One region of the Streptomyces sp. NPDC007856 genome, then DNA from elsewhere that is predicted to be linked to it. Evidence: riboswitches for the same ligand, from Rfam matches in the RefSeq annotation. Region 1 holds a riboswitch; each other region holds the start of a gene.
What was found. A riboswitch is a leader RNA that binds a small molecule or an ion and turns the genes downstream of it on or off. The one in region 1 is predicted to bind cyclic di-AMP.
Positions count from the first base shown of each region.

Region 1 (7,833 bases):
GGGCAGCCGGGGTGCCGTCTCCACGACGTCCGGCTGACCGCACGGGCAGCGGTGTGCGATGGCCCGCAGGCCCCGCGGCGGGCGGCCGAGTTGCTGCTGGAAGGCCTCGACGTCGGCGTCGGTGGGCTCGGTGCGCTCAGTGGGCGGCGGGGGCGTTTCCATGACTGCTTTCTCGTCAGGCTTTCTGTCGGTTCACTGGTCGGAGGCGTCGGACTTGTCGACGCCGTCCCAGACGTTCGCGTACCAGGGCCGGCGGGCGGCCCCGAGGTCGGCGCGGGACTGCTTGGCCGCGCCCGGGTCGATCACCACGTACCCGGTCTCCCCGGGCATCACGTAGTGCAGCCGGCGCCGGATCTGCTGCTCGGCGTAGGAGTCGTCCTGCCAGCGCGCCTTGAGGTCGCGCAGCTGCTCGACCCGCTTGCTGGCCTGCTCCTGCTGTTGCTGGAGGTCGGAGATCTGCGCGCGCTGGGAGACGTACTGCCGCATCGGATACGCGAGCGCGACGATCAGGGAACACAGCACCAGCGCGAGCAGCGCCGCACGCCCGGTGAGCCGGGAGCGGCGGGCCTGGCGCCTGCTCTGGGAGCGGTACACGCGGGCCGCCGTCTGCTCGCCGAGCAGCCGCAGCCTGGTCGTGGTGGAGAAACGGTCCCGGTCCTTCACGGCCATCTGGCTTCTCCCGCCTCCCCTTGCCGGTGTCCTTCACACGTGCGTACGTCCCCGGACACGGTACGGGACCGGGTACGGGGACGTACGTACGACTGGCTAAGACTTGGCCCGGGTCGGCTCAGCCCTTGGAGATCTCGTGGTTCCCCTTGAAACGCGGGAAGGCGCTGCGGCCGGCGTACACGGCGGCGTCGTCGAGGATCTCCTCGATGCGCAGCAGCTGGTTGTACTTGGCGACGCGCTCGGAGCGGGCCGGGGCGCCGGTCTTGATCTGGCCGCAGTTGGTGGCGACGGCGAGGTCGGCGATGGTGACGTCCTCGGTCTCGCCGGAGCGGTGGGACATCATGCACTTGAAGCCGTTGCGCTGGGCCAGCTCGACGGCGTCCAGGGTCTCGGTCAGCGAGCCGATCTGGTTGACCTTGACCAGCAGGGCGTTGGCGGTGCCCTCCTCGATGCCGCGGGCGAGGCGCTCGGGGTTGGTGACGAACAGGTCGTCGCCGACCAGCTGGACCTTGTCGCCGAGGCGGTCGGTGATGACCTTCCAGCCGGCCCAGTCGTCCTCGAACAGCGGGTCCTCGATGGAGACGAGCGGGTAGGCCGCGACGAGCTCCTCGTAGTACTCCGTCATCTCGGCGGCAGAGCGCTCCTTGCCCTCGAAGAGGTACTTGCCGTCCTTGTAGAACTCGGAGGCGGCCACGTCGAGCGCGAGGGCGATCTGCTCACCGGGGACGTACCCGGCCTGCTTGATCGCTTCGAGGATCAGGTCCAGGGCGTCACGGTTGGAGCCCAGGTTCGGGGCGAAGCCGCCCTCGTCGCCGAGGCCGGTGGACAGGCCCTTGGACTTCAGGACGGACTTGAGGGTGTGGTAGACCTCGGCACCCCAGCGCAGGGCCTCGGAGAAGGACTCCGCGCCGATCGGGGCGATCATGAACTCCTGGATGTCCACGTTGGAGTCCGCGTGCGAGCCGCCGTTGAGGATGTTCATCATCGGCACCGGCAGCAGGTGCGCGTTGGGGCCGCCCAGGTAGCGGAAGAGGGGGAGGTCGGACGCCTCGGAGGCAGCGTGGGCGACGGCGAGGGAGACGCCGAGGATGGCGTTGGCGCCGAGGGAGCCCTTGTTGTCGGTGGCGTCCAGGTCGAACATGGCCTGGTCGATCAGGCGCTGCTCGGTGGCGTCGTAGCCGACCAGCTCCGGGCCGATCTGCTCGATCACGGCGAGGACGGCCTTCTCGACGCCCTTGCCCTGGTAGCGGTTGGGGTCGCCGTCGCGGAGCTCGATGGCCTCGAAGGCGCCGGTGGAGGCGCCGGACGGGACGGCGGCACGACCCGTGCTGCCGTCGTCGAGGCCGACCTCGACCTCGACCGTGGGGTTGCCTCGGGAGTCCAGGATTTCCCGGGCTACGACGACGTCGATGGACGGCACGAGCATCTCCTTCTGGGATGTGACGCTGGAAGTGCGGGGGCGTTCTGCCTTACGGCTGTGCCTTGCGACTAGAGCCTAACCGTCCCCGGGGCGCCGGCCACCGACCGACCGTCCCGTGGACAGGAGGGACACGCAGACGGTACCCATTGTTCACCCACGGAACAAAGGGGCCTGCCGATGAGGCCCGGCTGAAGAGTGGGGAAACAGCGCGCGGAAACGAAAGACCCCGCCCCGGCGCGTACGGGGGAACACGCGCCGGGGCGGGGAGCCCGTGGGGACGGGGGTGGCCCTCACGGGGCCTTCAGTGTGCGGGCCGGGGATGTGAGGGCACTGCGGGTCCGTTCGGAGCCAGGTGTCACTTCAGGTGCAGCTGCTGGCCCGGGTAGATGAGGTTCGCGTCCTGGACGATGCCCTTGTTCAGCTGGAAGAGCTTCTGCCAGCCGCCCTTCACACCGTGCTTCTCGGCGATGGCGCTGAGGGTGTCACCCTTGACGACCTTGTACTCGCCGTCGCCCTTCTTGACCTTCTTGCCGGTCGGCGTGGTGACGGTCTTGCTCGCCTTCGGCGCCGTCCGCGTGGTGGAGCGGGTGGCGGCCTGCTGGTCGGTGGAGCGGGTGGCGGTGCTGCGGGACTTGGTGGCCGTCGGGGCGGAACCGTTGTAGGCGGCGCTGGTCAGGCCCGTGCCGCAGACCGGCCAGGCGCCCTTGCCCTGGCCCGCGAGGACCTTCTCGGCGATGGCGATCTGCTGCGCCTTGGTGGCGAGGTCGGCACGCGCGGCGTAGGCGGTGCCGCCGTACGCGGCCCAGGTGGAGTTGGTGAACTGCAGGCCACCGTAGAAGCCGTTGCCGGTGTTGATGGACCAGTTGCCGCCCGACTCGCACCGGGCGACGGCGTCCCACTGGGACGCGGTGGCGGCGGAGGCGTTGCCGGCCGCCATCAGCGGGGCGGCGACAGCGGCGCCGGTGACGCCGGCGAGCGTGATGGCGCGGACGGTCTTGGACGGACGACGGTGCTTGCCCTTGCCGGAGAACAGCATGGATCGATCCCCTCACCGACGCCTGCGAGGTGAGCTGTCGGGTTCGGGCCGGTTGAGTTGCCCGGCCGCGCACTCGCTCATGCGAGGCGCGGCTTCACCCCAAGCCGGTCCAGCGTCAACCGCTGGGCCCGGCGCTTACCTTGGGTCCCCCGCTCCTGCCTACGGCGCTTGACGCGACGACTGTTCCCGGGCAGTCGCTGGCAGGATTCGGCGTTGCGACGGCCGGGGCTCGTGGTGACGAGCGGTCCTGACCGTAGACATGCGATCGTCGGATTTTCAAAGACGATCAGGGCTTCTGAGACTCATCCCACACTTTCGCCAAAACGGACATCAGCCGCGAAACGGGGCGTCAACTGCCCCTACTCGCCGCCCTTTTCGCCCCCGACTTTCAGGGTCTGACCGGCGGTGATGTGGTTCGGGTCGGCGCCGAGGGCCATCTTGTTGGCGTCGTAGAGCGCCCGCCACCCGCCGTCGACGCCAAGGGAGTCGGCGATGGAGGCGAGGGAGTCGCCCTCGCGGACGGTGTAGGTGCCCGTTTCAGGACTGGCGTGACGGCCGGAAGATGTGGCGTTCTGACCGTTTGTCACGCTTTCGTCCGCGCTCCCGCCACGGTGACGTCCGCCACTGCTGAGCGCGCCGGTGTCGACCAGGCTCCAGGAACCGGCGCTCTGCTGGTATTTGTCCGGGTTGTCGGCGCTCGGGGTGGCTGCGGGAGAGCTGTCGCCTCCCTGTGAACTTCCGCCGTCGGGCGAGCCGGACTTGTCAGTCTTGTCGGACTTGGGGGTGCTGGTCCCGGTGGAGCCGCCGGTGGCGTCCGGGGTCCCGGCGGTGTGCCCGCTCGGGGTCGGCGTCGCGCTCTCGCCCGAGGGGGAGCCGGTCGAGTCCGAGCCGGAGGAGTTCGAGGCGGAGTCGGAGGCAGAACCGGAACCGGAGTCCGAGGAGGACGAATCCGGCAGACCGGACGAGTCTGAGCCGCCGGTCGAGCCGGACGCGTCACCCGAAGCGCCACTGTCGCCGGAGCCGCCGACACCGGGGTCGACGTCGACCGAACCGGAGTGGGAGGTCAGCCCGGCGGTCAGCGCGCACATGGCCCACGGCTTGGTGCCCTGGTCGGCGAGGATCTTCTCGGCGACGGCTATCTGCTGGGAGCGGCTGGCCTGGTCGGCGCTCTCGGCGTACCGCGTGCCGCCGTACTTGCTCCAGTCGTCCTGCGAGATCTGCAGACCGCCGTAGTAGCCGTTGCCGGTGTCCGCGCTCCAGGATCCGCCACTCTCGCACTCGGCGACCTTGTCCCAGGTGGTGCCGTCGGCCGCGTTGGCGCTGGCGGCGCCGAGCAGGGGGATGGCGATGGCGGAGCCGGTCACGCCGGCCGCGACGAGGAGGGCCGGAGCCTGACGGGGGCGACGGTGACGACCGTTCCCGGAGAGCATGCGGAAGCCTTTCGTGCGACAGCGGGACCCGCGCGGCGAACTCGTGCCTCTCGCCACGCTGATGGGTGAACGTATCGGCAGACGATCACTTGTCACAAGTTCATGCCGCGCAGATCACGTGAAGATCACAGAGTTGAATGTTTATCATCTTGTCCTCGCGCGGCACCGACACTCCCGTCCCGTCCGCTTTGTCCCCGGGGCCGGTGAACACGAACGAACGGCGCACTCCGACGCGGTGCCGGAGTACGCCGCCCGTATGTGGCCCCGCGGATCCACGCCGCCCGTACGTGGCCCCGCGGATCCACGCCGCTCGGCCCCTGCTACCGAGCCTGGCCGTCCTGCCCGCCTCCGAACACCTCCTGGACGAGCCTTTGCGTCGCCTTCTGGAACGCCATCGCCATGGACAGGGCGGCGTCGTCGACGTAGTTCAGCGCGGCGGTCAGGGTCTTGCCGCCGTCGGGCGTGCTGTACATCAGCGCCGCGTGGCCCGCCATGCCGCCGTTGTGGGCGATGACGGTGCCGCCGTTGTCGCCCGCGCCCTGCACGAACACCCCCAGGCCGTAGCCGGCCTTGGGATGCGGCTTGCACATCTCGGCCAGCAGCGGGGCCGGCAGCAGCTTGCCGCTCATCAGGGCGGAGATGAAGGTGTGGAGGTCCCGGGTCGTCGAGATCATGTCTCCGCCGGTGGAGATCCAGGAGGGGTTCTGGCGGGTGACGTCGACCGTCTTCTGCTCGCCGTCCTCCTCGTAGCGGTAGTAGGCGTGGGCGTGCGGCTCGGGGATCTCCGGGCCGGTGCCCGGCAGCACGGTGCCCGACAGCCCGAGCGGCCCCAGGATCCGCCGCTGCATCTCCTCGGCGAGCGAGTGGCCGGTCACCTTCCCGACCAGCAGCCCGGCCAGCACGTAGTTGGTGTTGGAGTAGCTCCAGTCCGTCCCCGGCTCGAACCGCGCCGGCCTGGAGGACGCCAACCGCGCCAGTTCTTCCGGCTGGTAGGTCTTGAACCGGTTGTCCACCCACTCCCGGCCCGCGGTCGTGGCGGGGATGCCCGGCGCGAACGTCCCGTCGTCGTAGTACTCGCCGGTGAAGTTGAACACCCCGCTGGTGTGCTGCAGCAGCATCCGCACCGTGATTCTCGGGTCCAGCCCGAACTCGGGCAGGCAGTCGGCCACCGGATCGTCCAGCCCGATCGTGTCCTCTGCGGCCAGTTGCAGCACCACGGTCGCGGTGAAGGTCTTGGTGTTGCTGCCTATCCGGACATGCCCGTCCACCGGCGGTTTCGTGCTCTCGCCCAGCTTGCACCTCCCGGCGCCGCCGGCCCATTCGCCCCGCTCGTCGTGCACGCGCATCGTCACCCCGGTGAAACCGGACTCGACCATCTCCTCGATGGCCTTCCGCAGCTCCGGACGGTCCTGGCCGGTGAGAGTGAGGGACATGGATGTGCTCCTTCGGAACTGTCGCGGAAGTCAACTGGACGGACGGGATCGCCTGGCCTGAGGGCGCCCCTCTTACAGGCTGTGGGCGCTGATGTCGCCGTAGGCGGTGGTCGCGTGGATGTCCAGAACGGCGGCGCCGTCGGTGTTCCTGAGCGCGTTGTGGATCCGGCCGTAGGAGGTGCCGGCGTCCAGCGAGGCGGAGACTCCGCGGGCGGCGCCGACCGAGATCGCGCCGTGCTCGGTGCGCAGGGTGACCGTGCCGCGCACGGCCTCGGCGATGCGGAGGTCGCCCTTCTGGGTGCTGATCCGTGCGGGGCCGCCCAGGCGGCCGACCGCGATGTCGCCGGACTGGAGGGTCAGGTCGGCGCTCGCGGTCTCGTCGAGCTTGACCGTGCCCTGCGCGCCCTCGAAGGTGACGTCGCCGAGCCGTCCGACGCCCCGGAACTCGCCGAGGGCCGCCTTGCCCTCGACGCGGGAGCCGGCGGGCAGCTGGACGGTCAGCTCGATGGCTCCGGAGTTGCCGAGGATCCGGTTCTTCGCCTCCGGGGCCTCGATCCGCAGGACGCCGTCGCCGTACGCGACCTCGATCCGCTCCGCCGCCTTCACGTCGCGGCTCCTGGAGGCGTCCGCGGGCAGGACCTCGACCGTGGTGTCGGTCCGGTCGGCGGCGATGAACCTGATGTGTCCGGCGGGGACGTCGAGGATGACCGAGACCGGGGCGGGGGTGTCGAACTTCTGCATCGTGCGCTCCTTCTGCTGTATCGCGGGCCCCTTCGGCCCGTTGTTTCCGACAACAGAAACGCTACGTTGCATTCGCATGTCTGGCAACGAGTTCGTTGCGCACTCCCTCCATAACTGCAGGTAAAAGCCATGAAATCATTGCAATGGCCTTGGATTCAACGCAACAGCGCCCACCTGTTCGTTGCACTTGGTTGAAAATGAACGCTACGGTGGAGACACCACGGACCACGAAGGAGACCGCGATGCCGGGAGGCAGACTCACCCAGCAGGAACGCCAGCAGATCGCGCTGGGACTGGCCGACAGCCTCGCCTACGCGGAGATCGCCAGACGCCTCGGCCGCCCGACCTCGACCATCACACGCGAGGTCATGCGCAACGGCGGCCCCACCGCCTACCGCGCCGACCTGGCCCACCGCGCCACCGAACGCCGCGCCCACCGCCGCCGAAAGGCCGCGCCCCGGGACACCGACACGCCCCCGCAGGCCCACGGGCGCGATGCCGAAGCCGTACGCGAGTACGAGGAGACGTTCACCACCGTCTTCATGCAATCGGGCCTGCCCAGGATGACGGCCCGGGTGCTGGCCGCTCTCTACACCACCGACGCCGGCAGCCTCACCGCCGCGGAACTCGCCGGGCACCTCCAGATCAGCCCGGCATCCGTCTCCAAGGCGGTCGCGTTCCTCGAAAGCCAGGGCCTCCTCCGCCGCGAACGCGACGAACGCCGCCGCGAACGCTATGTCGTCGACGACGACGTCATGTACCAGTCCACGATGGCCGCCGCCCGGTCCACCGCCCAGCTCGGCGAGATCGCCCGGCAGGGCGTCGGCATCCTCGGCCCCGGCACCGCGGCCGCCGCCCGCCTGGAGAACATCGCCCGCTTCGTCGACTTCGTCTCCGAGAGCATCGCCCGCGCCGCGGACCAGGCCCGCGAGATCCTCCACACGAAACCCGAGACGGCCTCGGGCAGCGCCACCTGAGCCACCCTCGGGTCGCGGCCGACCGGCCCCGCTCGGTTCTCGCCGTCCTTGTCACCCGTCGGGAACGGCGGCGCCTCACGCCCGGCGCGCGGGGCGGCCTCGACCATGGACCCCGACATGACCCACG
Region 1 covers NZ_JBIAEC010000014.1:114,793-122,625, forward strand. The annotation lists partial or broken gene ACFYOH_RS30330 (DUF501 domain-containing protein) at 1-162, opposite strand, end outside; gene ACFYOH_RS30335 (septum formation initiator family protein) at 193-669, opposite strand; gene eno (phosphopyruvate hydratase) at 788-2,095, opposite strand; gene ACFYOH_RS30345 (transglycosylase family protein) at 2,445-3,125, opposite strand; cyclic di-AMP (ydaO/yuaA leader) riboswitch at 3,130-3,302, opposite strand; gene ACFYOH_RS30350 (transglycosylase family protein) at 3,485-4,555, opposite strand; gene ACFYOH_RS30355 (serine hydrolase domain-containing protein) at 4,876-5,988, opposite strand; gene ACFYOH_RS30360 (DUF4097 family beta strand repeat-containing protein) at 6,061-6,729, opposite strand; gene ACFYOH_RS30365 (helix-turn-helix domain-containing protein) at 6,972-7,706, shown strand.

Region 2 (7,833 bases), on a different contig from region 1:
GCCGCGGACGTCGACCAGGCGGTCACGGTCATCACCGCGACCCGGCCCGAGGTGGTCCTGCTCGACGTCCACCTCCCGGGCGGCGGCGGAGTCGAAGTGCTGCGCCGGTGCGCGGCTTTGATGGCGGACACCGAGCGGCCCGTGCGCTTCCTCGCGCTGTCCGTCTCGGACGCGGCGGAGGACGTGATCGGTGTGATCCGCGGCGGCGCCCGCGGCTATGTCACCAAGACCATCACCGGCACCGACCTGGTCGACTCGATCTTCCGCGTCCAGGAGGGCGACGCCGTCTTCTCCCCGCGCCTGGCCGGGTTTGTCCTGGACGCCTTCGCCTCCACCGATGCCCCGCCCGTGGACGAGGACCTGGACCGCCTCACCCAGCGCGAGCGCGAAGTGCTGCGCCTGATCGCCCGTGGTTACGCATACAAGGAGATCGCCAAGCAGCTGTACATCTCGGTGAAGACGGTCGAGTCCCATGTCTCGGCGGTCCTGCGCAAGCTCCAGCTGTCCAACCGCCATGAACTGACCCGCTGGGCTACGGCCCGCCGACTGGTCTGACCCCTGCGGGCTCGCCCCTACGCCACCCGGGTCGCCCCGGCGAACGGCATCAGGTCGACCGGGGCCAGCCGGACCGGTGCCGAGGGGTTCGGGGCGTGGATGATCTGCCCGTTGCCCACGTAGATGCCGACGTGGCTGATCCCCGAGTAGAAGAACACCAGGTCCCCGGGCTGTAGTTCGGAGCGGGAGACGCGGCGGCCCGCGTCGATCTGGGCATAGGTGGTGCGGGGCAGGGAGATGCCGGCGGAGCGGTAGGCGGCCTGGACCAGGCCCGAGCAGTCGAAGGCGTTCGGTCCTGCCGCGCCCCACACATAGGGGCTGCCGAGCTTGGCATAGGCGTAGGCGACGGCCGCCTCGGCGCGCGCGTTCGGGGCCGCGGCCGTACCGGCCTGCTCCAGGGAGTCCCGGGCGTCCGAGGCCGAGCGGGAGGCGCGTCCCAGCGCGCTGCCGTCACCGGCGACCTCGGACCGCTGCTGTGGGCTGAGCCGCGCCAGCAGCCGCCGGGCCTCGTCCAGCTTGCCGGTGATGGTCCTCTTCTGCCGCTGCAGCTCGGCCCGCCGGGACCGCAGCGACTGCAGCTCGATGCGTGCCGCGCCCCGCAGTTGCTCGATCTCCCGCAGTTGTTCGCGCACCCCGGACACGGCGGCGGCCTGCCGGTCACCGGCCCGCTCCGCGAACGCGGCGTCGTCCAGGTACCGGTCGGGGTCGCCGGACAGGACCAGCTGCCAGGTCGGTGCGAAGCCGCCCTCGCGGTACTGCGCCGCCGCGAACGAACCCAGCGCGTCCCGGGCGGTGTTGAGCTTCTGCTGCTTGCGGGCGGTCTCGTCGCGCAGCGCGTTCAGCCGCCGTTGCTCAGTGTCCGCCTTCTCCTTCGCGCCGTCGTACTTCTCGGTTGCGGCCTCGGCGTCCTGGTACAGCTGGTCCACCTTGGCCTTCACCTGCGCCGGGGTCAGCTGTGGCTCGGCGTGTCCGGTCCCGTCGAACCCTGTCGCGGTGGCCGCGCCCGCCAGGGCGAGCGTGGCGGCCGTCCGGGCCGTATGGCCGCCCATCGAGCGTTGCCGGGCCTTGCGGTGCGCTGCCACCTGGGCCGTCACGTCCTTCCGTACGACTCGCACGACCGAGAGTCCGTGTGCCCGGCGGCGGCCCGCACAGGGGAAGCGGGCCACCGCCGGACCCTTCTCGGCGGTGGTGGCCGACGGCCGCCCCTGGCCCGGGCGGCGGTGGGGAGCCGGTCACCTGGGGGAGGACGCTAGGCCCGACTGTGACGAGTAGGTAACGCGGTGTACGGAACTGGCCTCGATGGACCGGGATGTGACCGCAAGTGACCATGTGGCCGTTCTGGAGTCGTCGCCTTCACAGAGCGCGGTGACCGAAGTGCGGAAAGTGGGATGGACGGGAGCCGTGGGGTGCTATGAGGCGCATATATGCAAGATCCTCCGTGCGACCGCCGACCGCCGACCGCCGACCGCCGACCGCCGACCGCCGACCGCTGTGTCCGGGGCCGGTGGGGGGAGGCCCGCGGGCCCCTGGTTAGGCTCCGGCCCATGGACGTACTCATCCATCTCTTCGTCGGCCTGCACATCATCGGCATCGCCGCGCTGCTCGGCGGTTTCCTCACCCAGATGAAGGCGATGGGCCAGGGCACGGCCCGGTTCGTGCCCGCGATGCTGCACGGCGCGCTGACCATGCTGGTCACCGGCGTGGTCCTGGTCGGCCTCAACCAGGCCGACGACCACCACGTCAACACCATCAAGATCGGCATCAAGCTGGCGCTGCTGATCGTGATCCTCGGGTTGGTCTATGTGAAGCGCGACGAGGAGAAGATCGACAAGAGCGTGTTCGGGGTGGTCGGTCTGCTGACCATGGCGAACATCTTCATCGCCGTCCTGTGGACCTGACGGTCAGCCGTCCCTGCCGCCGGCGCGGGCCGCGAGCACCGCACCGGCGGCGACCGCGAGCCACACCGCCACCGCCGCCCACAGCAGCACCCGTCCCGGCCAGGTGAGCCACGGGACGCCGAAGACGGTCGCGGCAGACAGCGCCGCCACCGCCGTCATCCCCATCGGGAACACCGTCGCCCAGCGCAGCACGTGGTAGCCGGGCCGGGGGCGGGCCGCCTCGGCGGCCAGTGGACGACGTAGCAGACCAGATCCAGCACGTACAGCGCGACCGTCGCGGTGCGCAGCACGCCGCGGTCGTCGGCGTTCCACAGGTACATGCCCGAGTCCCCGGCGATGAGCAGGATTCCCCCGGCCAGCGCCGAGATCGCGAGCGCCCCGCCCGCGATCCAGTGGTCGCCCGCCCCCTCCAGCACCTGCCGTACGTCGAAGTGGGCCAGCGCCAGGCCGTAGAGCACCAGGCCCAGCCAGAACAACACCAGCGCGGTGTGCGCGAGCCACGCCGTGCGCCCGGCCGTGGACAGCGTGGCGGCCAGTACGGCGAGCCCCTCTGTGGCCACACAACACAGGAACACCGCTCAGGGCATGCGCGGCCTCCAGCGCCGTACGACCAGGACCAGCAGGACCGGCCAGAGCACCGTCGCGAGCGCCAGCAGCGCCTCGGCTCCAGGCCCAGCGCCGAGATCCGGGTGCCGAGCACCGTGGTCGCGGCGACGGAGGTGAGCGCGCCCGGACTCTCCGCCTCGGTCGCCCAGCGCTGCCGCTCGCCGACCAGTCGCAGCACGAACTCGGCGGCCGGCGCGGCCCAGGCGACGCACGCCAGCGCCAGCACTGCCTGGGAGAGCGTCTCGTCGCCGGTCATGTGCAGTCCCACCGACAGGATGCCGGTCGCCATCACGGCGGCCCCGGCCGGGGGAGACCGCCCCGCCCACCACACGCGCAGACCTGAGATGCCCGGCATGCGCCCGATGCCAGGGAGCGGCGGGGTTCCCGCCCGGAAGGGCACGCGCGTGTGGACAGCAAAAACGCCGGTACGCGCGGGGGACCGGGAGAAGCCGGCGCCGCGTTCGTGACCCAGGAAAGCGGTGGCGCGTGGACGCAGGAAGGCCGATGGCGCGTGGACGGAGGAACAGCCGGCACGCGGCGCGTGTGGACGCAGGAAGGCCGGCACGTAGCGCGCATCGACGCAGGAACGGCCGCACGCGCGCGTGGACGCGGAAAACGCCCGCACGCGCGCGTGGACGCGGAAAACGCCCGCACGCGCGCGTGGACGCGGAAAACGCCCGCACGCGCGCATCGGCACGCGATCAGCCGACGCGCGCCCGGGGGCCTCAAGGCGAGGCCCCCAAGCCGCCGGCACCTGCGCGCGTGGTCCGGCAATTCGGCGGCACGCGCGCGTGGAGCGGGGCGCACCCGTGCCCGGGGTGAGTGGTCAGCCCGGGCGGACCACGCTGTGGATGATCGACTCGCCGCCGTAGTAGATCGACTCCTCGCGGACGTACGCGCCCGGCTTCGGGGCGTGGATCATCATGCCGTTGCCTATGTAGACGCCGACGTGGCTGATGTCGTCGTAGAAGAAGATCAGGTCGCCCGGCCGCGCGTCGGCGAGCGAGACCGTGGTGCCCGCGTTGACCTGGTCGTACGTGGTGCGCGGGAGGGTGACGCCGGCGGCCTTCCAGGCGGCCTGGGTGAGGCCCGAGCAGTCGTAGGAGTCCGGCCCGGTGGCGCCCCACACATACGGCTTGCCGATCTGCGCGCGGGCGAAGGCGATCGCCTTCTCTGCCTTCGTGTCGTACGAGCTGGACGTGGTGGTGGACCCCGTCGAGCCGGAGCCCGTCGAACCCGACCCGGAGCCGGACCCCGTGGCGGTGGACGACGACGAGGACGAGTCGGCCTGCTGCTGAGCCGCCTGCTGCTTCGCCAGCTCGGCCGCCTTGCGCGCCGCCTCCTGGTCCTTCTGCCGCTCGATGGCGGCCAGCCGCGCCTTCTCCTGGGCCGTCAGCTGCGACAGCAGTTCCCGCGCCGAGGCCAGTTTCTTCTGCACGGTTGCCTTGGCGGTCTGCAGGTCGTGCTGCGAGTCGCTCAGCGTCTGCAGGCTCTCCGCGGCCTCCCGCCGCTTCTTCATCGTCGCGGCCTGCTCGCCGATGAAGTCGTCGACCGCGCTCTTCTCCCGCGAGGTCAGCCGGTTCATCAGCTGGGTCTGGTCGAAGTAGTCCTGCGGGTCGTTCGCCAGCAGGAAGGTGGCCGTGTCCGGAGCGGCGGCGCCGGTGCGGTACTGGGCCGCGGCGAAGGAGCCCAGCTCCTCACGGGCCTTGTTGAGGCGTGCCGTGCGCCGGGCGACGTCCTCGCGCAGGGCGTCGACGCGGCCGCGCTGTTTGCCGGTCCGCTCCTTGGCCGCGTTGTACTTCTGGGTCGCCGACTCCGCCTGGCGGTAGAGATCGTCGACCTTCTTCTCGACCTCCTCCAGGGTCGGCTTGGCGCGATCGGTACCCGGGGCGGCCTCCGCGGTCTGCGAGAGCACGGCCATGGAGGTGAGGGCGGCGGTGGCGAGGGCGGGAGCGCGAAGGCCGGTTCCGATGGTCCCGCCGGGGCGCGGCTTGCGGTGCGACGCCAAGAGAGGCGACTCCTTCCAGTGGGCCGCCTACCGGGTTAGCTGTCGGGTTCGGGCGGTGGTTCGGAAGGGTTGCCCTACGGCGGCGTCCCGGGTGGGAGCCGGCCGATTCACCCCAAAGGTCGGTGGGTCCCCGGCTCCGGGCGCCCTGCGGGGCACGCCGGACTCGGCGGGGGCCGCGCGGCCCGGCGAGGTTCGCCGGTAGGGGTCGTGCGGCCCGAACGCACGCTAGCCAACTCGTGTGACTCCTGTGAAGGTTGGTGCGTGATATGTCCGATACATTTTCGTGACCTGAGTCAGGTTTCGCTTCTGAGTCATCGGACGGTACCCCTCTGTGAGCAGGGCGCGGGCCGTTCGGCAGTGAAGATCAACTGCTTTCCGGGGCGGCCGTGTTCCGGGGACGGCGACCGGTTGTCGGTGGGGAGCCCTAGACTCGTAGAGCGATGAGCAGCCTCTTTGACGACAGCTTCCTGGCGGACCTCCAGGCCCCTCGCGGGCGCGAGGAGGAGCCCCCGCCGCCGCCCGAGGACGATCACGCTCCGGAGCCGCTTCCGGACGATCTGTTCGGCGGGAAGTTCGACGTGCCGCCGGACCGGGACGCGTACTACCGCGACGGCGCCCCGCGTCCCGCCCTCGACGCGGCGGCGCTGCTGGAGGGGCTGAACGACAACCAGCGCGCCGCGGTCGTGCACGCCGGCTCCCCGCTGCTCATCGTCGCCGGCGCCGGCTCCGGCAAGACCCGTGTGCTCACCCACCGCATCGCCCACCTGCTCGCCGAGCGGCATGTGCACCCGGGCCAGATCCTCGCGATCACCTTCACCAACAAGGCCGCGGGCGAGATGAAGGAGCGCGTCGAGCACCTCGTCGGCCCGCGCGCGAACGCGATGTGGGTGATGACCTTCCACAGCGCGTGCGTGCGCATCCTGCGCCGGGAGAGCAAGAAGCTCGGTTTCACCTCCAGCTTCTCCATCTACGACGCCGCCGACAGCAAGCGCCTGATGGCCCTGGTCTGCCGCGACCTGGACCTCGACCCCAAGCGCTTCCCGCCCAAATCGTTCAGCGCGAAGATCAGCAACCTGAAGAACGAGCTGATCGACGAGGAGGACTTCGCCGCCCAGGCCACGGACGGCTTCGAGAAGACCCTCGCCCAGGCCTACGCGCTCTACCAGTCGCGCCTGCGCGAGGCCAACGCGCTCGACTTCGACGACCTGATCATGACGACGGTCAACCTGCTGCGTGCCTTCCCGGACGTCGCCGGGCACTACCGCCGCCGCTTCCGGCATGTCCTCGTCGACGAGTACCAGGACACCAACCACGCGCAGTACGCGCTCGTGCGCGAACTCGTCGGCACCGGCGAACACAGCGAGGACATCCCGCCGAGCGAGCACGACCTCCCGCCCGCCGAACTGTGCGTCGTGGGTGACGCGGACCAGTCGATCTACGCCTTCCGGGGCGCGACGATCCGCAACATCCTCCAGTTCGAGGAGGACTACCCGAACGCGACGACGATCCTGCTGGAGCAGAACTACCGCTCCACACAGACCATCCTGTCCGCCGCCAACGCGGTCATCGAGCGCAACGAGTCCCGCCGCCCGAAGAACCTGTGGACCAACGCCGGCCAGGGCGCGCGGATCACCGGTTACGTTGCCGACACCGAGCACGACGAGGCCCAGTTCGTCGCCGACGAGATAGACCGTCTGGTCGACGCGCGCGAGGCCAGGGCGGGCGATGTCGCCGTCTTCTACCGCACCAATGCCCAGTCCCGTGTCTTCGAAGAGGTCTTCATCCGCGTCGGCCTGCCCTACAAGGTCGTCGGCGGGGTCCGCTTCTACGAGCGCAAGGAGGTCCGGGACGTCCTGGCCTATCTGCGCGTCCTCGCCAACCCCGAGGACTCGGTGCCGCTGCGCCGCATCCTCAACGTGCCCAAGCGCGGCATCGGCGAGCGCGCGGAGGCGATGATCGACGCCCTCTCCCAGCGCGAGAAGATCAGTTTCCCGCAGGCGCTCAAGCGCGTGGACGAGGCGTACGGCATGGCCGCGCGCTCCACCAACGCCGTCAAGCGGTTCAACACGCTGATGGAGGACCTGCGCACCATCGTCGAGTCCGGTGCGGGTCCCGCGACCGTCCTGGAGGCGGTGCTCGAACGCACCGGCTACCTGGCCGAGTTGCAGGCCTCCACCGACCCGCAGGACGAGACCCGCATCGAGAACCTCCAGGAACTCGCGGCGGTGGCCCTGGAGTTCGAGCAGGAGCGCGGGGAGGGCGAGCAGGGCACGCTGGCCGACTTCCTGGAGCAGGTGGCGCTGGTCGCCGACTCCGACCAGATTCCCGACGAGGACGAGGAAGGCTCCGGCGTCATCACCCTGATGACCCTGCACACCGCCAAGGGCCTGGAGTTCCCGGTCGTCTTCCTGACCGGCATGGAGGACGGCGTCTTCCCGCACATGCGCGCCCTCGGCCAGGCCAAGGAACTGGAGGAGGAGCGGCGCCTGGCCTACGTCGGCATCACACGCGCGCGGGAGCGGCTCTACCTCACGCGGTCGGCGATGCGCAGCGCCTGGGGCCAGCCGTCGTACAACCCGCCCTCCCGCTTTCTGGAGGAGATCCCGGCCACCCATGTGGACTGGAAGCGGACGGGAGCGGCGGCGCCGGTGTCCTCCGGCCCGGCCTCCGGGATCGCGGCCTCGCTGTCCTCGACCCGCTCGCGTTCCTCGGCGTCGGGCGCGTCCGGGTTCGCCACGCGCCGCACCACGGAGAAGCCGGTGGTCG
Region 2 covers NZ_JBIAEC010000001.1:287,022-294,854, forward strand. The annotation lists gene ACFYOH_RS01455 (LuxR C-terminal-related transcriptional regulator) at 1-555, shown strand, start outside; gene ACFYOH_RS01460 (NlpC/P60 family protein) at 573-1,637, opposite strand; gene ACFYOH_RS01465 (hypothetical protein) at 2,100-2,453, shown strand; partial or broken gene ACFYOH_RS01470 (tellurite resistance/C4-dicarboxylate transporter family protein) at 2,457-3,414, opposite strand; gene ACFYOH_RS01475 (NlpC/P60 family protein) at 3,886-5,067, opposite strand; cyclic di-AMP (ydaO/yuaA leader) riboswitch at 5,075-5,246, opposite strand; gene pcrA (DNA helicase PcrA) at 5,508-7,833, shown strand, end outside.
Region 2: it holds a riboswitch for cyclic di-AMP, as region 1 does, so the genes downstream of both, ACFYOH_RS01475 (NlpC/P60 family protein) here and ACFYOH_RS30345 (transglycosylase family protein) in region 1, are expected to answer to the same signal.

Region 3 (7,833 bases), on a different contig from region 1:
GCCTGTCCTTCTCCGCCTCCAGCTCGATGCGGTCGTACTTGGTGAGCCGGCGCAGTGGCGTGTCGAGGATGTACTGCGTCTGGATCTCGCTCAGCGAGAAGCGCTGCATCAGGCGCTCCTTGGCCTGCGCGGAGTTCTCGCTGGACCGGATCAGCCGGATGACCTCGTCGATGTCGACCAGCGCCGTCAGCAGACCCTCGACCAGGTGCAGCCGGTCGCGCCTCTTGCCGCGGCGGAACTCGCTGCGGCGCCGCACCACGTCGAAGCGGTGGTCGAGATAGACCTCCAGCAGCTCCTTCAGGCCCAGCGTGAGCGGCTGGCCGTCCACCAGCGCGACATTGTTGATGCCGAAGGACTCCTCCATCGGGGTCAGCTTGTACAGCTGCTCCAGGATCGCCTCCGGCACGAAGCCGTTCTTGACCTCGATGACCAGGCGCAGGCCGTGCTCGCGGTCGGTGAGGTCCTTGACGTCGGCGATGCCCTGGACCTTCTTGCTGTTGACCAGGTCCTTGATCTTCGCGATGACCTTCTCCGGGCCGACCGCGAAGGGCAGTTCCGTGATGACCAGGCCCTTGCGGCGGGCGGTCACCGTCTCGACCGAGACCGTCGCGCGCATCTTGAAGGTGCCGCGGCCCGTCGCGTACGCGTCCCGGATGCCGTCCAGGCCGACGATCCGGCCGCCGGTGGGCAGGTCCGGGCCCGGGACGTGCTTCATGAGCGCGTCCAGGTCCGCGTTCGGGTGCCTGATCAGGTGGCGGGCGGCCGCGATGACCTCGCGCAGGTTGTGCGGCGGCATGTTCGTCGCCATGCCGACCGCGATGCCCGAGGAGCCGTTGACCAGCAGGTTCGGGAAGGCGGCGGGCAGCGCCACCGGCTCCCGCTCCTGGCCGTCGTAGTTCGGCGCGAAGTCGACCGTGTCCTCGTCGATCGACTCGGTCATCAGGCTCGTCGCCTCGGCCTGCCGGCACTCCGTGTACCGCATGGCGGCCGGGGGGTCGTCGTTGCCCAGCGAGCCGAAGTTGCCGTGGCCGTCGACCAGCGGCACGCGCATGGAGAAGGGCTGGGCCATGCGCACCAGGGCGTCGTAGATCGACGCGTCGCCGTGCGGGTGCAGCTTGCCCATGACCTCGCCGACGACACGCGCGCACTTCACATAGCCGCGGTCGGGGCGCAGGCCCATCTCGTTCATCTGGTACACGATCCGGCGGTGCACCGGCTTGAGGCCGTCACGGGCGTCCGGCAGGGCGCGCGAGTAGATGACCGAGTACGCGTACTCGAGGTAGGAGCCACGCATCTCGTCCACGACGTCGATGTCGAGGATCTTCTCCTCGTACGAATCGTCGGGCGGCGGGGTCTTCGTGCTGCGGCGGGCCATCGCTGCCGGCTCCTTGCTACTGAAGCGTTTGATGGATCTGACGCGGACCATTGTGGACCGCGGCACTGACAACCGGGGCCATGGCCCGGTCTTCCACGGTCCGCCCGGCACCGCAAGGCGCACCGGACCGGCACCGCACAGTGCCCGCCGGCCGTCCTGCGGGCACGCGAGTCGCAGGCTACGCGATCCGCTGTGGGCGTACGTCCCGCGGGAACTTCGCCGAGGCCCCGCACGGTTTGCATACAGTGGCAGGAACGGCAGGAAAACCGCGGTTTTCACAACCGCCTCCGCTCGCGAAGGGATGTACATGCCCATGGGTCACACGACCACAGCCGAGGCAGGCTCCGGGGGCCTGACAGCGACCGAGCACCGCCTGGCCAACGGTCTGCGCGTGGTGCTCTCCGAGGACCACCTGACCCCGGTGGCGGCGGTCTGCCTCTGGTACGACGTCGGCTCCCGCCACGAAGTCAAGGGGCGTACCGGCCTGGCTCACCTTTTCGAGCACCTGATGTTCCAGGGCTCGGCGCAGGTCAAGGGCAACGGTCACTTCGAGCTGGTGCAGGGCGCCGGCGGCTCGCTCAACGGCACCACCAGCTTCGAGCGCACCAACTACTTCGAGACCATGCCCGCCCACCAGCTGGAGCTGGCGCTCTGGCTGGAGGCCGACCGCATGGGCTCGCTGCTGGCCGCCCTGGACGACGAGTCCATGGAGAACCAGCGGGACGTCGTCAAGAACGAGCGCCGCCAGCGCTACGACAACGTGCCCTACGGCACCGCCTTCGAGAAGCTGACCGCCCTGTCGTACCCGGAGGGCCACCCCTACCACCACACGCCGATCGGCTCGATGGCGGACCTGGACGCGGCCACCCTGGAGGACGCCCGCCAGTTCTTCCGCACCTACTACGCGCCGAACAACGCGGTGCTCTCCGTGGTCGGCGACATCGACCCCAAGCAGACCCTCGCCTGGATCGAGAAGTACTTCGGTTCCATCCCGTCCCACGACGGCAAGGCCGCCCCTCGCGAGGGCTCCCTGCCGGACGTCATCGGCGAGCAGAAGCGCGAGGTCGTCGTCGAGGAGGTCCCGGCACGCGCCCTGATGGCCGCCTACCGCCTTCCGCACGACGGCACGCGCGCGTGCGACGCCGCCGATCTCGCCCTGACCATCCTCGGCGGCGGCGAGTCCTCCCGCCTGTACAACCGGCTGGTCCGCCGCGACCGTACGGCCGTCGCGGCCGGCTTCGGCCTGCTGCGCCTCGCCGGCGCGCCCTCCATGGGCTGGCTGGACGTGAAGACCTCCGGTGACGTCGAGGTGCCGGTCATCGAGACCGCCATCGACGAGGAGCTGGCCCGGTTCGCCGAGGAGGGCCCCACGGCCGAGGAGATGGAGCGCGCCCAGGCCCAGTTGGAGCGCGAGTGGCTGGACCGGCTGGGCACGGTCGCCGGCCGTGCCGACGAACTGTGCCGGTACGCCGTCCTGTTCGGCGACCCGCAGCTCGCCCTCACCGCCGTCAAGCGCGTCCTGGATGTGACCCTGCAGGAGGTCCAGGAGGTCGCCCAGGCCCGTCTGCGCCCCGACAACCGGGCGGTCCTGGTGTATGAGCCGAAGTCCCCGGAGCAGGCCCCGGACGCCGACGTTCCCGAGGACCCGGAGCAGGAAGCCACCGTAGAGGCCGGTAACGAGAACGAGGAGACGGCCAAGTGACCGAGCTCGCCACCATGGACTTCCATCCCCAGCCGCAGGCCGGCGAGGCCAGGCCCTGGGCGTTCCCGGCGCCCGAGCGCACCGCGCTCGACAACGGCCTGACCGTGCTGCGCTGCCACCGCCCCGGCCAGCAGGTCGTCGCCGTCGAGGTGCTGCTGGACGCGCCCCTGGACGCCGAGCCGGCCGGCCTGGACGGCGTCGCCACGATCATGGCGCGGGCCTTCTCCGAGGGCACCGACAAGCACTCCGCCGAGGAGTTCGCCGCCGAGCTGGAGCGCGCGGGCGCCACGCTGGACTCGCACGCCGACCACCCCGGCGTCCGGCTCAGCCTGGAGGTCCCCGCCTCGCGCCTGGCCAAGGGTCTCGGCCTGCTCGCCGACGCGCTGCGCGCGCCCGCCTTCGCCGACAGCGAGGTGGAGCGGCTGGTCCGCAACCGCCTGGACGAGATCCCGCACGAGCTGGCCAACCCCTCCCGCCGGGCCGCCAAGGAGCTCTCCAAGGAGCTGTTCCCGGTGGCCTCGCGCATGTCGCGGCTCCGCCAGGGCACCGAGGAGACCGTCGAGAAGATCGACGCCGCCGCCGTACGCGCCTTCTACGGCCGGCACGTACGCCCCGCCACGGCCACCGCGGTGGTGGTCGGCGACCTCACCGGGGTCGACCTGGACGCGCTGCTCGGCGACACCCTGGGCGCCTGGACCGGCACGCCGGGCGAGCCGCGGCCCGTGCCGCCGGTGACCGCCGACGACACCGGGCGCGTGGTCATCGTGGACCGGCCCGGCGCCGTGCAGACGCAGCTGCTCATCGGCCGCGTCGGCCCCGACCGGCACGACCGGGTGTGGCCCGCCCAGGTGCTCGGCACCTACTGCCTCGGCGGCACCCTCACCTCCCGCCTGGACCGCGTCCTGCGCGAGGAGAAGGGCTACACCTACGGTGTGCGCTCCTTCGGCCAGGTCCTCCGGTCCGCACCGGACGGCACGGGCGCCTCGATGCTCGCCATCAGCGGCTCCGTGGACACCCCCAACACCGGCCCGGCGCTGGAGGACCTGTGGAAGGTGCTGCGCACCCTGGCGGCGGACGGTCTGACCGACGCCGAGCGGGACGTGGCCGTGCAGAACCTCGTCGGGGTGGCGCCGCTGAAGTACGAGACCGCGGCGGCCGTCGCGAGCACGCTGGCCGACCAGGTCGAGCAGTACCTGCCCGACGACTTCCAGGCGACGCTCTATCAGCAGCTGGCCGCGACGGGCACGGTGGAGGCCACGGCGGCCGTGGTGAACGCCTTCCCGGTGGACCGTCTGGTGACCGTCCTCGTCGGTGACGCCTCCCAGATCAAGGCACCGGTGGAGGCACTCGGCATCGGTGAAGTGACGGTCGTGGCGGCCGAGTAACCGCACGCGCGTGGGGCCCTGACGGTCTATGGACCGTCAGGGCCCCTGCCGTTCTCACTCCCTTACCGGGATGCCCGATTTGAGGCGGAGGTTGCCTGTCTGCCCTGTGGGATGCGCTACAAAAGTCCGGATCCGTTTGGGGTTCGAAAGCAGGCTTACGTAGCGTCACCCGGGCTGTTCGTCGGTAGCAGTGCGCCGCACCCGCGGCACCGGACAGCCATCGCCGAGTCCCCGCACGGCGCGAGCCAGGGGAGCCGGGGACCCACGCAGTCCCTGGGGTGAATCGGGCGCCCGCGCTCCGCGAGGGGGCCCGTAGGAGACCTTCCTGCTCCGAACCCGTCAGCTAACCCGGTAGGCGAGAGGGAAGGAAAGGACCAGCCACTCCATGGCGTTCATGTGCGCCACCGGGAAGCACCGCAAGCCCGGCCGGGTCAAGCGCACCACCGCTCAGGCGGCAGGCATCGCAGCCCTCACCACCACCGGTGTCATCGGCACCCTGGCCGCCTCCCCGGCGCTCGCCGCCGAGAACACCGTGGAGCAGACCGGCCTCACGCCGGTCCTCACCCTGAGCGACGACGTGGCCGAGCACATCGACGCGCAGGCCGCCGCGCAGCAGCGGGCCGCCGAGCACAAGGCGGCCGAGGAAGCCGCGGCGAAGAGGGCGAAGGAGGAGCACGAGGCCAGGACCCGCGCCGCCCGGGAGGCCGAGCGCAAGCGCCTGATGAACACCTTCGTCGCCCCGATCGCGAACTCCTACGTCTCCACCGGCTACAAGGCGAGCAGCTCGCTGTGGTCCTCCGGCTCGCACACCGGCATCGACTTCCACGCGGCGAGCGGCACCCCGGTGCACGCGGTCGGCTCCGGCACCGTCGTCTCCACCGGCTGGGGCGGCGCGTACGGCAACCAGATCGTGATCAGGATGGCCGACGGCATGTACACCCAGTACGGCCACCTGTCGTCGATCGGCGTCTCGGTCGGCCAGCAGGTCACCCCGGGCCAGCAGATCGCCCTGTCCGGCGCGACCGGCAACACCACGGGCCCGCACCTGCACTTCGAGGCCCGTACGACCCCCGACTACGGCTCGGACGTCGACCCCGTCGCCTACCTCCGCAAGCACGGCGTGAACGTCTGACGCCTCATCGCCTGGCATGCGAAGCCCCGGCTCACCGAGCCGGGGCTTTCGTCGTCTTTTCACGGGCGCCACCCGATCCGCTGACCAAAAAATATCCATGGATTCCGGCCCGCCGTCGGAAATTCCGGCTCATTGGAATAGAGTCACGGAACAGGCGTCCATCGTCGACGTTTCACGGGGATTAAAGCGGAGGTCGGTCATGCGTATTCCGGCGCACTCGGTGTGCACGGCCATCCGGGACGACATCGTCGCGGGGGTCTACGAGCGCGGCGGCCGGCTGACCGAGGAAGTCCTGGCCCGCCGCTACGGCGTCTCGCGCGTCCCCGTCCGCGAGGCCCTGCGCACCCTGGAGGCCGAGGGCTTCGTGGTGACCCGCCGGCACGCGGGCGCGTGTGTGGCCGAGCCGACCGAGCAGGAGGCCGCCGACCTGCTGGAGATGCGCCTGCTGCTGGAGCCGCTCGGGGCCGCCAGGGCCGCCCAGCGGCGCACCGAGGCCCATCTGAAGGTGCTGCGCGGCCTGGTCAGGCTGGGCCAGGAGCGGGCCCGCAGGGGCAGCAGCGACGATCTGCGGTCGCTGGGCGGCTGGTTCCACGAGACGCTCGCCCAGGCCTCGGGCAGCCCCTCGCTGACCGCGATGCTCAGCCAGCTTCGGCACAAGATCGCCTGGATGTACGCGGTGGAGGCGCCGTCGAGCCCGGTGGACTACTGGACGGAGCACGGCGCCATCGTCGACGCGGTGGCGCGCGGCGACGGGGAGCGCGCGCGGGCGCTCACGGCGCTGCACACCGAGCGCGCGACGGCCGTGCACCGGCTGCGCTTTTCCGGGGCCGGCGAGCGTGTGAGGACTTCGCAACACGCCGTAAACATGTCGGGCCTCCGGCATTAACACGGGCGCCGTATACAAAGAAGAGGTATTCGGCTGCGCAGTATTTACCGCTGCCTCAATTCCGGTGTGCGCGCAAAGAGCCCGGAAACGCAGAGCCGCGCCGCCCGAAAAGGGCGACGCGGCTCCGGTGTGTCAGCGTGCTGCTGTTCAGACCGTCTCGGGCAGTTCCTCGAGGCCCTCGGCGACCAGCTTGGCCAGACGGTCGAGGGCGACGTCCGCGCCCTCGGCGTCGGAGGCCAGCACGATCTCCTCGCCGCCCTGGGCGCCCAGGCCCAGGACAGCCAGCATGGAGGCCGCGTTGACGGGGTTGCCGTCAGCCTTGGCGATCGTCACCGGGACGCCTGCGGCCGTGGCGGCTCGGACGAAGATGGAGGCGGGGCGGGCGTGGAGGCCCTCGGCCCAGCCGACGTTGACGCGGCGCTCAGCCATGTGTTGCTGCCCTTCAGTCTTCAGGGTTGTCTAGACCAGTTTCCCATATCGCGAAGCATGCCCCGGAGCGGACCTTCGTCCGCCCGGCGTGGCGTCGGAACCGCGGCCTCGGTTCCGGCTTCCGTCCTCCACAGACTGCCCTGCGCCGTTGTCGGACGCGAGCCGTACTCTGGGGCCCATGCAGACCTCGGCGGACCGGCAGGACCGGCACCAGTACCCCGCCCACTGGGAGGCGGACGTGGTGCTGCGCGACGGTGGTACCGCGCGCATCAGGCCCATCACCGTTGATGACGCCGACCGCCTGGTCAGCTTCTACGAGCAGGTCTCGGACGAGTCGAAGTACTACCGCTTCTTCGCGCCGTACCCCAGGCTCTCCGCCAAGGACGTCCACCGCTTCACGCACCACGACTTTGTGGACCGGGTGGGACTCGCGGCCACCATCGGCGGCGAGTTCATCGCCACCGTACGCTATGACCGCATCGGCGCCGACGGCATGCCCGCCTCCGCGCCCGCCGACGAGGCCGAGGTCGCCTTCCTGGTGCAGGACGCGCACCAGGGCCGCGGGGTCGCCTCCGCCCTGCTGGAACACATCGCGGCAGTCGCCCGCGAGCGCGGCATCCGCCGCTTCGCCGCCGAGGTGCTGCCCGCCAACACCAAGATGATCAAGGTGTTCACGGACGCCGGCTACACCCAGAAGCGCAGCTTCGAGGACGGCGTCGTCCGCCTGGAGTTCGACCTCGAACCCACCGACCGCTCCCTCGCCGTGCAGCGAGCGCGCGAGCAGCGCGCCGAGGCCCGCTCGGTACGGCGCCTGCTCATGCCCGGCTCGGTGGCGGTCGTCGGCGTCGGCCGCGCCCCCGGCGGCGTGGGCCGCAGCGTCCTCGGCAACATCCGGGACGCCGGCTACGGCGGCCTGCTGCACGC
Region 3 covers NZ_JBIAEC010000004.1:493,255-501,087, reverse strand. The annotation lists gene ACFYOH_RS13480 (DNA topoisomerase (ATP-hydrolyzing) subunit A) at 1-1,375, opposite strand, end outside; gene ACFYOH_RS13475 (M16 family metallopeptidase) at 1,683-3,077, shown strand; gene ACFYOH_RS13470 (M16 family metallopeptidase) at 3,074-4,462, shown strand; cyclic di-AMP (ydaO/yuaA leader) riboswitch at 4,674-4,835, shown strand; gene ACFYOH_RS13465 (M23 family metallopeptidase) at 4,848-5,594, shown strand; gene ACFYOH_RS13460 (GntR family transcriptional regulator) at 5,794-6,480, shown strand; gene ACFYOH_RS13455 (HPr family phosphocarrier protein) at 6,628-6,909, opposite strand; gene ACFYOH_RS13450 (GNAT family N-acetyltransferase) at 7,088-7,833, shown strand, end outside.
Region 3: it holds a riboswitch for cyclic di-AMP, as region 1 does, so the genes downstream of both, ACFYOH_RS13465 (M23 family metallopeptidase) here and ACFYOH_RS30345 (transglycosylase family protein) in region 1, are expected to answer to the same signal.

Region 4 (7,833 bases), on a different contig from region 1:
CATGGTCGAAAAGGGCGGCTCGGAGACCACGTGGCCGTTGATCGCGACGGAGATCCGCAGGTCGTAGCCGCCGGGCTCGATACCGGGTGCCGAGTCGTCCAGGTAGGGCAGCAGCGGGTGCGTGCGCTCCGGAGGCGCCACGCGCGCGTGCTCCAGCGCCTCCAGCGGGGTGATCCATGCCGACACCGAGGTCGCGAAGGACTTCCCGAGGAAGGGGCCGAGGGGGACGTACTCCCAGGCCTGGATGTCCCGCGCGGACCAGTCGTTCAGCAGGCACAGCCCGAAGACGTGGTCGCGGAAGTCCCCGAGCGCGACCGGCCTGCCCAGCTCGGACGGCACGCCCACGACGAAGCCGACCTCGGCCTCGATGTCCAGCCGGATCGACGGGCCGAAGACGGGCGCCGGGTCGGCCGGGGCCTTGCGCTGCCCGGACGGCCGTACGACGTCCGTGCCGGAGACGACGACCGTGCCGGAGCGGCCGTGATAACCGATCGGCAGATGCTTCCAGTTGGGCGTGAGGGAGTCCTCGGCGTCCGGACGGAAGATCCGGCCGACGTTACGGGCATGGTTCTCCGAGGAGTAGAAGTCGACGTAGTCCGCCACCTCGAAGGGCAGGTGCAGGGTCACCTCGGACAGGGGGTGGAACAGCGGCTCGACGGCCTCGCGGTGCGCGGGGTCCGTGACCCAGGACGTGACGGCGCGTCGTACCTCCGACCAGGCCGGGCGGCCGGCGGCCAGCAGCGCGTTGAGGGTGGGCCGGGCGAGCAGCGCGTGGTGCGGCGAGCCGAGGGCGGCGGCCGCGGCGCCCGCGTCGAGGACCTGGTCCCCGAGCCGGACACCGACCCTCCGTTCCGTGCTGCCGGAGGGCGAGAACACGCCATAGGGAAGGTTGTGCGGGCCGAAGGGGTCGCCCTCGGGGACGTCGAAGGGGGGCATGGGGTGCTGCCTCACTCTCATCCGGGCCGTGCATGGCGCTCGTTCCATGTGGTCGCGCCACACGTTACGGCCGCGATGCGTGTCTTGGGCAGAGCCCTCTGCAGCACCCGCCACGGTGTCCGAAAGATGTGTGTCACAGGGTCTTCGATAGGTTGCTCGCACCCTGTCTAAAGAGTTCGCAATGTCCGAATAGGCCTTGTCGGAGGCGGCAATTCCGGCTTAGCGTCCTTTGGGACACGGACGGGGTGGGTCCGTTCCATTGGGGGGACACGTGGGGGGACCCGTGGCCGGAGACACCGTCGGCGTGCCGTTCGAGGCGGACCGGGACGTACCAGGACTGATCGTCAAGTTCGGCGACTATCCGCTGCACCACGGCGGCGTCGGCGCGATCCGCAGCCTGGGCCGGCTCGGCGTGCCCATGTACGCCATCACCGAGGACGCGTACACGCCCGCGGCCTCCTCCCGTTATCTGAAGAAGGCCTTCGTGTGGCCGACGACCGGTGCGGAGGATCAGGGCCACCTGGTCGAGGGCCTGCTGCGGATCGGCCGCCGGATCGGCCGCCCCGCCGTCCTCGTCCCGACCGACGAGGAGGCCGCCGTACTGATCGCCGAGCACCAGGACGATCTGGCCGGTTGCTTTCTCTTCCCGCGCGTGGACCCCTCGCTGCCGCGCCGGCTCGCCAGCAAGCAGGGTCTGCACGAACTGTGTGTGGAGCACGGCATCGCGAGCCCCGCGTCGGCGTTCCCGGAGTCGTACGAGGACATCGTCGCCTTCGCCGACACGGCCCGCTTCCCGGTGGTGGCCAAGAACCGTGAGGCGTTCGTCCGGCGCAAGCAGCCCGCAGTCAACGGCACCACGCGGATCGCCACCCGCGAGGGCTTGCTCGCGCTCGCCCGCGACTGGGGCGAGCGGCCGGGGGTGATCCTCCAGGAGTACCTGCCGCGCGAGGAGGCCGAGGACTGGATCGTGCACGCCTGCTTCGACCAGGACGCGAGCCCCGTCGCCCTGTTCACCGGGGTCAAGGTCCGCTCATGGCCGCCGCACGCCGGCATGACGGCGAACGCGTACGTCGTCGACAACCCGGAACTCACCGACCTCGCCGCACGTTTCATCAAACAGATCGGCTACAGCGGCATCATCGACCTCGACCTGCGCTTCGACCGGCGCGACGGACAGTACAAGCTCCTCGACTTCAACCCGCGCATGGGCGCCCAGTTCCGGCTCTTCGAGAATGAGTCGGGTGTGGACGTCGTACGCGCGATGCACCTGAATCTGACCGGCCGCCCCGTTCCGGAGGGGGAACAGCGCGCCGGCCACCGCTACATCGTGGAGAACATCGACCTCCCCGCCCTTCTCGCCTACCGTCGCAGCGGCTACACGACGCCGCACGCGCCGGCGAAGGCGAGCGGGACGGAGCTGGCCTGGCTCGCGGGTGACGACCCGCTGCCGTTCCTCACGATGCTCGCCCGCTTCGTGCGCCCGGGCGCGAAGCACCTCTATCAGCTGTGGCGGACCAACCGCCGCGGCAGCAGCACCTCCACGAAGTAGGCAAAGCCACACAGAGAGTGGCGCACCATGTCCTGGGGAGGGACTTCGTGACTCGACCGGTTGCAATCATCGGGGCCGGGCCGTTCGGCCTGTCCACCGCCGCCCATCTGCGGGCGCGCGGTATCCCCGTCCGCGTCTTCGGCGACCCCATGGTCAGCTGGCGCGACCACATGCCCGAGGGCATGCTCCTGAAGTCGACGCCCGCCGCCTCGAATTTCGACTGCCCACAGCCCGGCCACACCCTCGGCGACTACTGCGACGCGGCCGGCATCCGCCGCCTGGTGGGCGACGAGGACATCATCCCGGTGGGGACGTTCATCGGCTACGGCGAGTGGTTCCAGCACAAGCTCGTCCCCGACCTGGAGCGGGTGCGGGTCGTCTCCGTGGACCGCGACAAGAGCGGCGGCTTCGAGCTGAAGCTGGACTCGGGGGAGATGTTCACCGCGCGCGCGGTCGTCGTCGCCACCGGCCTGTCGGGCCTGGCGCACCTGCCGGCGGAGCTCGCCGGAGCCGCGGCCGACGGTCCGGCGCCCACCGGCCCGGTCTCGCACAGCTCCCAGCACCACGACCTGAGCCGCTTCGCCGGCAAGGAGCTCATCGTGGTCGGTGCGGGCCAGTCCGCGCTGGAGACGGCGGCGCTCGCCGCCGAGGCGGGGGCACGCGTGCGTGTCGTCGCGCGCGGTCGCGGCCGGGTCGCCTTCGGCGCGCCGCCCTGGAAGCAGTCGAAGCTGCGCCCCGAGTCCCCGTTCGGACGCGCCTGGTCGCTGTGGGCGTTCAGCTACTACCCGCACCCCTACCGCTACCTGCCCGAGGCCACCCGCCACTTCCTGGTCCGCCGGGTCCTCGGTCCGCTCGGCGCCTGGTGGCTGCGCGAGCGCTTCGAGAGCGCGGTGCAGGTGCAGGACGTGGAGCGGGTCGTGATCGCCGAGGCACCGGACAGCAGCCCCGTGCTCACCGTCCGCACCCACGGCGGGCACACCGAGCGGCTCACCGCCGACCATGTCATCGCCGCCACCGGCTACCGGGTCGACATCGCGGCGATGGACTTCCTCGGGCACGAACTGCGCACCCGGCTCGCGGTAAGCCGCGGCACGCCGAAGCTCGGACCCGGCTTCGTCTCGTCCGTTCCTGGCCTGTACTTCACCGGTCTGCCGGCGGCGTCGTCGTACGGACCGGTGATGCGCTTCGTCTGCGGCACGGAGTTCGCCTCACCGCGCCTGACGAAACACCTGGCGGCGGCCCACGGCTGAGACCTCCTGCAGGCCCTGTCGCCCTTCTCAACGAGGAGCCGACGGGCACTACTTGGGGTGGACCAGTACGTAAGTGCGCAGGGCGACAAGGTGAGTCGGTGGGGCTCGGTATCCGTATTCTCTGATCATGGCAGCCTCCCCCACATATTCACTGATCGCCACCGACTTGGACGGAACACTGCTGCGCGGCGACGACACCGTCTCCGACCGGTCGCTCGCCGCGCTCGCGCGGGGGGCGCGGGCCGGTGCCCGGCACCTGGTGGTGACGGGCCGCCCGGCCCCGCGGGTGCGGCCGCTGCTGGCGCACCTCGGCTGCACGGGGCTCGCGGTGTGCGGACAGGGCGCACAGGTGTACGACGCCGGGACCGGCCGCCTGCTGTGGTCGGTCCGGCTGGACCGGGAGCTGGCCGAGACGGCGCTCGGCAAGATCGAGGCCGAGGTGGGGCAGGTGTACGCCGCCGTCGACCAGGACGGGGTCGACGGGCTCACGCTCATCGAGCCCGGGTACCGGATGCCGCACCCGACCCTGCCCGCGGTGCGGGTCGGCCGGCGCGACGACCTGTGGTGCGCGCCGATCAGCAAGGTGCTGCTGCGCCACGCATTCCTGTCGGACGACGAGTTGGCGGAAGCGGCGCGCGCGGTGGTGGGCTCGCTGGCCACGGTCACCATGTCGGGGCCGGGGACCGTGGAGCTCCAGCCGCCCGGGGTGACCAAGGCGACCGGTCTCGCGCTGGCTGCCGAGCGGCTCGGGGTCGCGGCGGAGGAGGCGCTGGCGTTCGGCGACATGCCCAACGACATCCCGATGTTCGACTGGGCGGGACATGGGGTCGCCATGGCCAACGCGCATGGCGAACTGAAGGCGGTGGCCGACGAGATCACCCTGTCGAACGAGGACGACGGCATCGCCGCCGTCCTCGAAAGGCTGTTCCCGACCGACTGACCGGCACATCAGTACGCGGCCGTCCTCGGTCCGTACGCAGCCGTCCCCGGCCCGTAGTCGGCGTCCTGGTGCACGACCGTCTCGGGAAGAAGCGACGGCCGCCCGGTGCGCCCCTCCGTCAGGTGTGGGCGCACCGGGCGGCCGATGCCGTGCCGGCCGGCGGGACCGGTCAGTACGCGCTGGACACGTTGTCGATGGACCCGTACCGGGCGGCGGCGTAGTTGCAGGCCGCGGTGATGTTGGCGACCGGGTCGTACGGATTGAGGGCGGTGCCTGCCACGTGGTACGCGTTGAAGGTCGGGTCGATCACCTGGAGCAGCCCCTTGGACGGGATGCCCTTGGCGGCGTTGGAGTCCCAGAGGTTGATGGCGTACGGGTTACCGGAGGACTCCCGCATGATGTTGCGGTAGATGCCGTTGTAGGTGCCCGGGATCCCCTTCTGGGCCATGATCGCGAGGGAGTGGCGGATCCAGCCGTCGAGGTTGTTCGGGTACCCGGCGAGGGTGGTGGAGGCCGGCTTGGTGGTCGTCGTGCCGGTGGCCGCGGAGGCGCCGGCGGCGCCGATGAGCGGCAGGGCGAGGACGGCGGCTCCGGTGCCGACGACGGCGAGGGTGCGGGCGAGACGGTTGGTGCGGGGGCGGCGGTGCCGAGCGGCAGAAGGCATGGGAAGTCCTCTCCGTCGCCTACGAGGTGAGCTGTCGGGTTCGGGCGGGGAGGTGCCCGGCCGCGCCTTCGTGAGAAGGCACGGCTTCACCCCTAGCCGTCCCGGTGCGGCGTGTGCCGACCGGTCAGGCGACTTACCTGGGTCCCCCGCTCCTGCCGTACGAATGAGTTCGTCGATGGGTCACACGGGCGGCGGCAGGATTCGGCGTCCGCCCGACGGCCCGGAACGTATGCGAGAGCACATGTCCGAAACAAGTACCTGATGCGCACGATGCACTATTTGACCTTGGTCTGTGTCATATGGGGTACTTGATCCTTTGCGGCTGCCAACGCTCAACTCGCGGACGGTGCAAGGGGGGAAGGGGGTTCGGCGGGCGTTCGGCGCCAGAGGTCGCCGTGACCCAATTCACTAAATAACAAAGTATTTCAAATCGGACAAGATGGATTCGAGTGGATCGGTGGAAGCCCGCGGCGGACGCCGTGACGGAGTCCATGGCGGAACCCGTGACGGAACCCCCGGTGTGGCGCCCGTCGTTGTCCGGGGTGTAGGCATTACTCCGCTCGCCCCTCGGTTCGCGACAAAGTGTGTGGGTTCCTGTTAAGTCGACAAATGTCCACTCTTATTACTTGATCAAAAACATACCGGTCGTGATCTGGTACCGCCCAGGCTGGACCGGTGGGCGCTATCGGTGATCGAACAGGGACCGGATACGCTGACTTGAGTGATGGCAGCGACCTATCGACAAACCGTGTAATCGCCAGCAGACACCAGCAGACAGGAGACCCCTCGTGACCGTCGTCGGGCCGTTCGGGCTGAGCGTGCGGGACCAGGCTCTGGAAGCCGATGTCCAGGCCGGATTGGCGGCTGTCGAGGAAGGCTTGCTCGAGGCCACCAAGAGCGAGGTCCCGTTCATCACGGAGGCCGCGCAGCACCTCGTACGAGCCGGCGGGAAGCGGTTCCGGCCGCTGCTCGTGATGCTCGCGGCCCAGTTCGGCGATCCCTACGCGCCGGGCATCGTGCCCTCGGCCGTGGTCGTGGAGCTGACCCACCTGGCCACGCTGTACCACGACGACGTCATGGACGAGGCAGCCGTGCGGCGCGGCGTGGACAGCGCCAACACCCGCTGGGGCAACTCCGTCGCGGTCCTCACCGGCGACTTCCTCTTCGCCCGCGCCTCCCAGATCCTCGCCGACCTCGGCCCCGAGGCGGTCCGGGTGCAGGCCCTCGCCTTCGAGCGGCTGGTCACGGGCCAGATCCTGGAGACCGCCGGTCCCTCCGACGGCCGTGACCCGGTCGAGCACTACCTGGACGTGCTCGGCGGAAAGACGGGCTCGCTGGTGGCGGTCTCGTGCCGGTTCGGCGCGATGATGTCCGGTGCCGACGAGACGGTCGTGGACGTGCTCACCCAGTACGGCGAGCGGCTCGGGGTCGCCTTCCAGCTCGCCGACGACGTCCTGGACATCGCCTCCGACTCGCAAGAGTCCGGCAAGACCCCGGGCACCGACCTGCGCGAGGGCATCGCGACCCTGCCCGTGCTCCGGCTGCGCGAGCGGGCGGCCCGGCTCGGCCTGGCCGAGGACATCGCCCTGTGCGAGCTGCTGGACTCCGATCTCAGCGACGACGCCCGACACGCCGAGGCGCTGGTCGCGCTGCGGGCCCACCCCGCGCTGGAGCAGGCCCGCCGGGACACCGTGCGGTACGCGGAGGAGGCGCGGGCCGCGCTGGCGCCGCTGCGCGAGTGCGACGCCAAGGCCGCGCTGATGGAGCTGTGCGACGCGGTGGTCCACCGCGCCGGCTGACCGGACGCCTGTCACACACCGCACCACAGCTCCGGCCACGCCCCGGGCGCGATTGCGGGTCCTCCGTCGCGCCGGGATTCCGGCCGTGCGCCTCGCAGCGTTCAGGCCGTGCGCCCGGGGCACGCTTCCGGCTGTCCGTCACTCCGCGTTTCCGGCCGTGCGACTCGCCGCGTTCAGCCCGCGAGCCCCGGGATGTCTCCAGCCGTGCCCCTCGCCGCGCTCAGGCCGTTCCACGGGCCGCTGGGTCGGCGCCCTCGGCATGCCTCCGGCCGCCCGTCGCGCAACTCCTCCAGCTCTGCGATCCGTACGCCCATGAGTCCGTACGCCCATGAGTCCGTACGCCCCCCGCGCTCCCGTACGGCCCCCCCGTTCCGGTGAGACCCCTACGGGTCGGGGGAGTTCCTGCTCCCGCGTGTCATACCCCAGTCGTATGCGGAGTTGGCCCCGAGGTCTGACGCTTCTTCATGGCCGATTTGGTGAGATGGAAACCACGGAAATCACCACCCCTCACCGATTCGGGTGAGAATGGCGGCTCTGATGGACCAGCGTGAGAACAGCCGCCGCCGACGACGGAGGTAAGGCACACATGGCACCGTACGAATCCGACGACGCAGTGGACGCCGCTCGGGACGAGGAGCGGCACGCCCGACGCCGCAGGACGGCCCGTTACGCGGTCCCGGTCGCCGTGGTGGGGG
Region 4 covers NZ_JBIAEC010000001.1:100,397-108,229, forward strand. The annotation lists gene fahA (fumarylacetoacetase) at 1-936, opposite strand, end outside; gene ACFYOH_RS00510 (ATP-grasp domain-containing protein) at 1,241-2,485, shown strand; gene ACFYOH_RS00515 (NAD(P)-binding domain-containing protein) at 2,533-3,735, shown strand; gene ACFYOH_RS00520 (HAD family hydrolase) at 3,863-4,675, shown strand; gene ACFYOH_RS00525 (transglycosylase SLT domain-containing protein) at 4,845-5,339, opposite strand; cyclic di-AMP (ydaO/yuaA leader) riboswitch at 5,343-5,524, opposite strand; gene ACFYOH_RS00530 (polyprenyl synthetase family protein) at 6,128-7,138, shown strand; gene ACFYOH_RS00535 (outer membrane lipoprotein carrier protein LolA) at 7,725-7,833, shown strand, end outside.
Region 4: it holds a riboswitch for cyclic di-AMP, as region 1 does, so the genes downstream of both, ACFYOH_RS00525 (transglycosylase SLT domain-containing protein) here and ACFYOH_RS30345 (transglycosylase family protein) in region 1, are expected to answer to the same signal.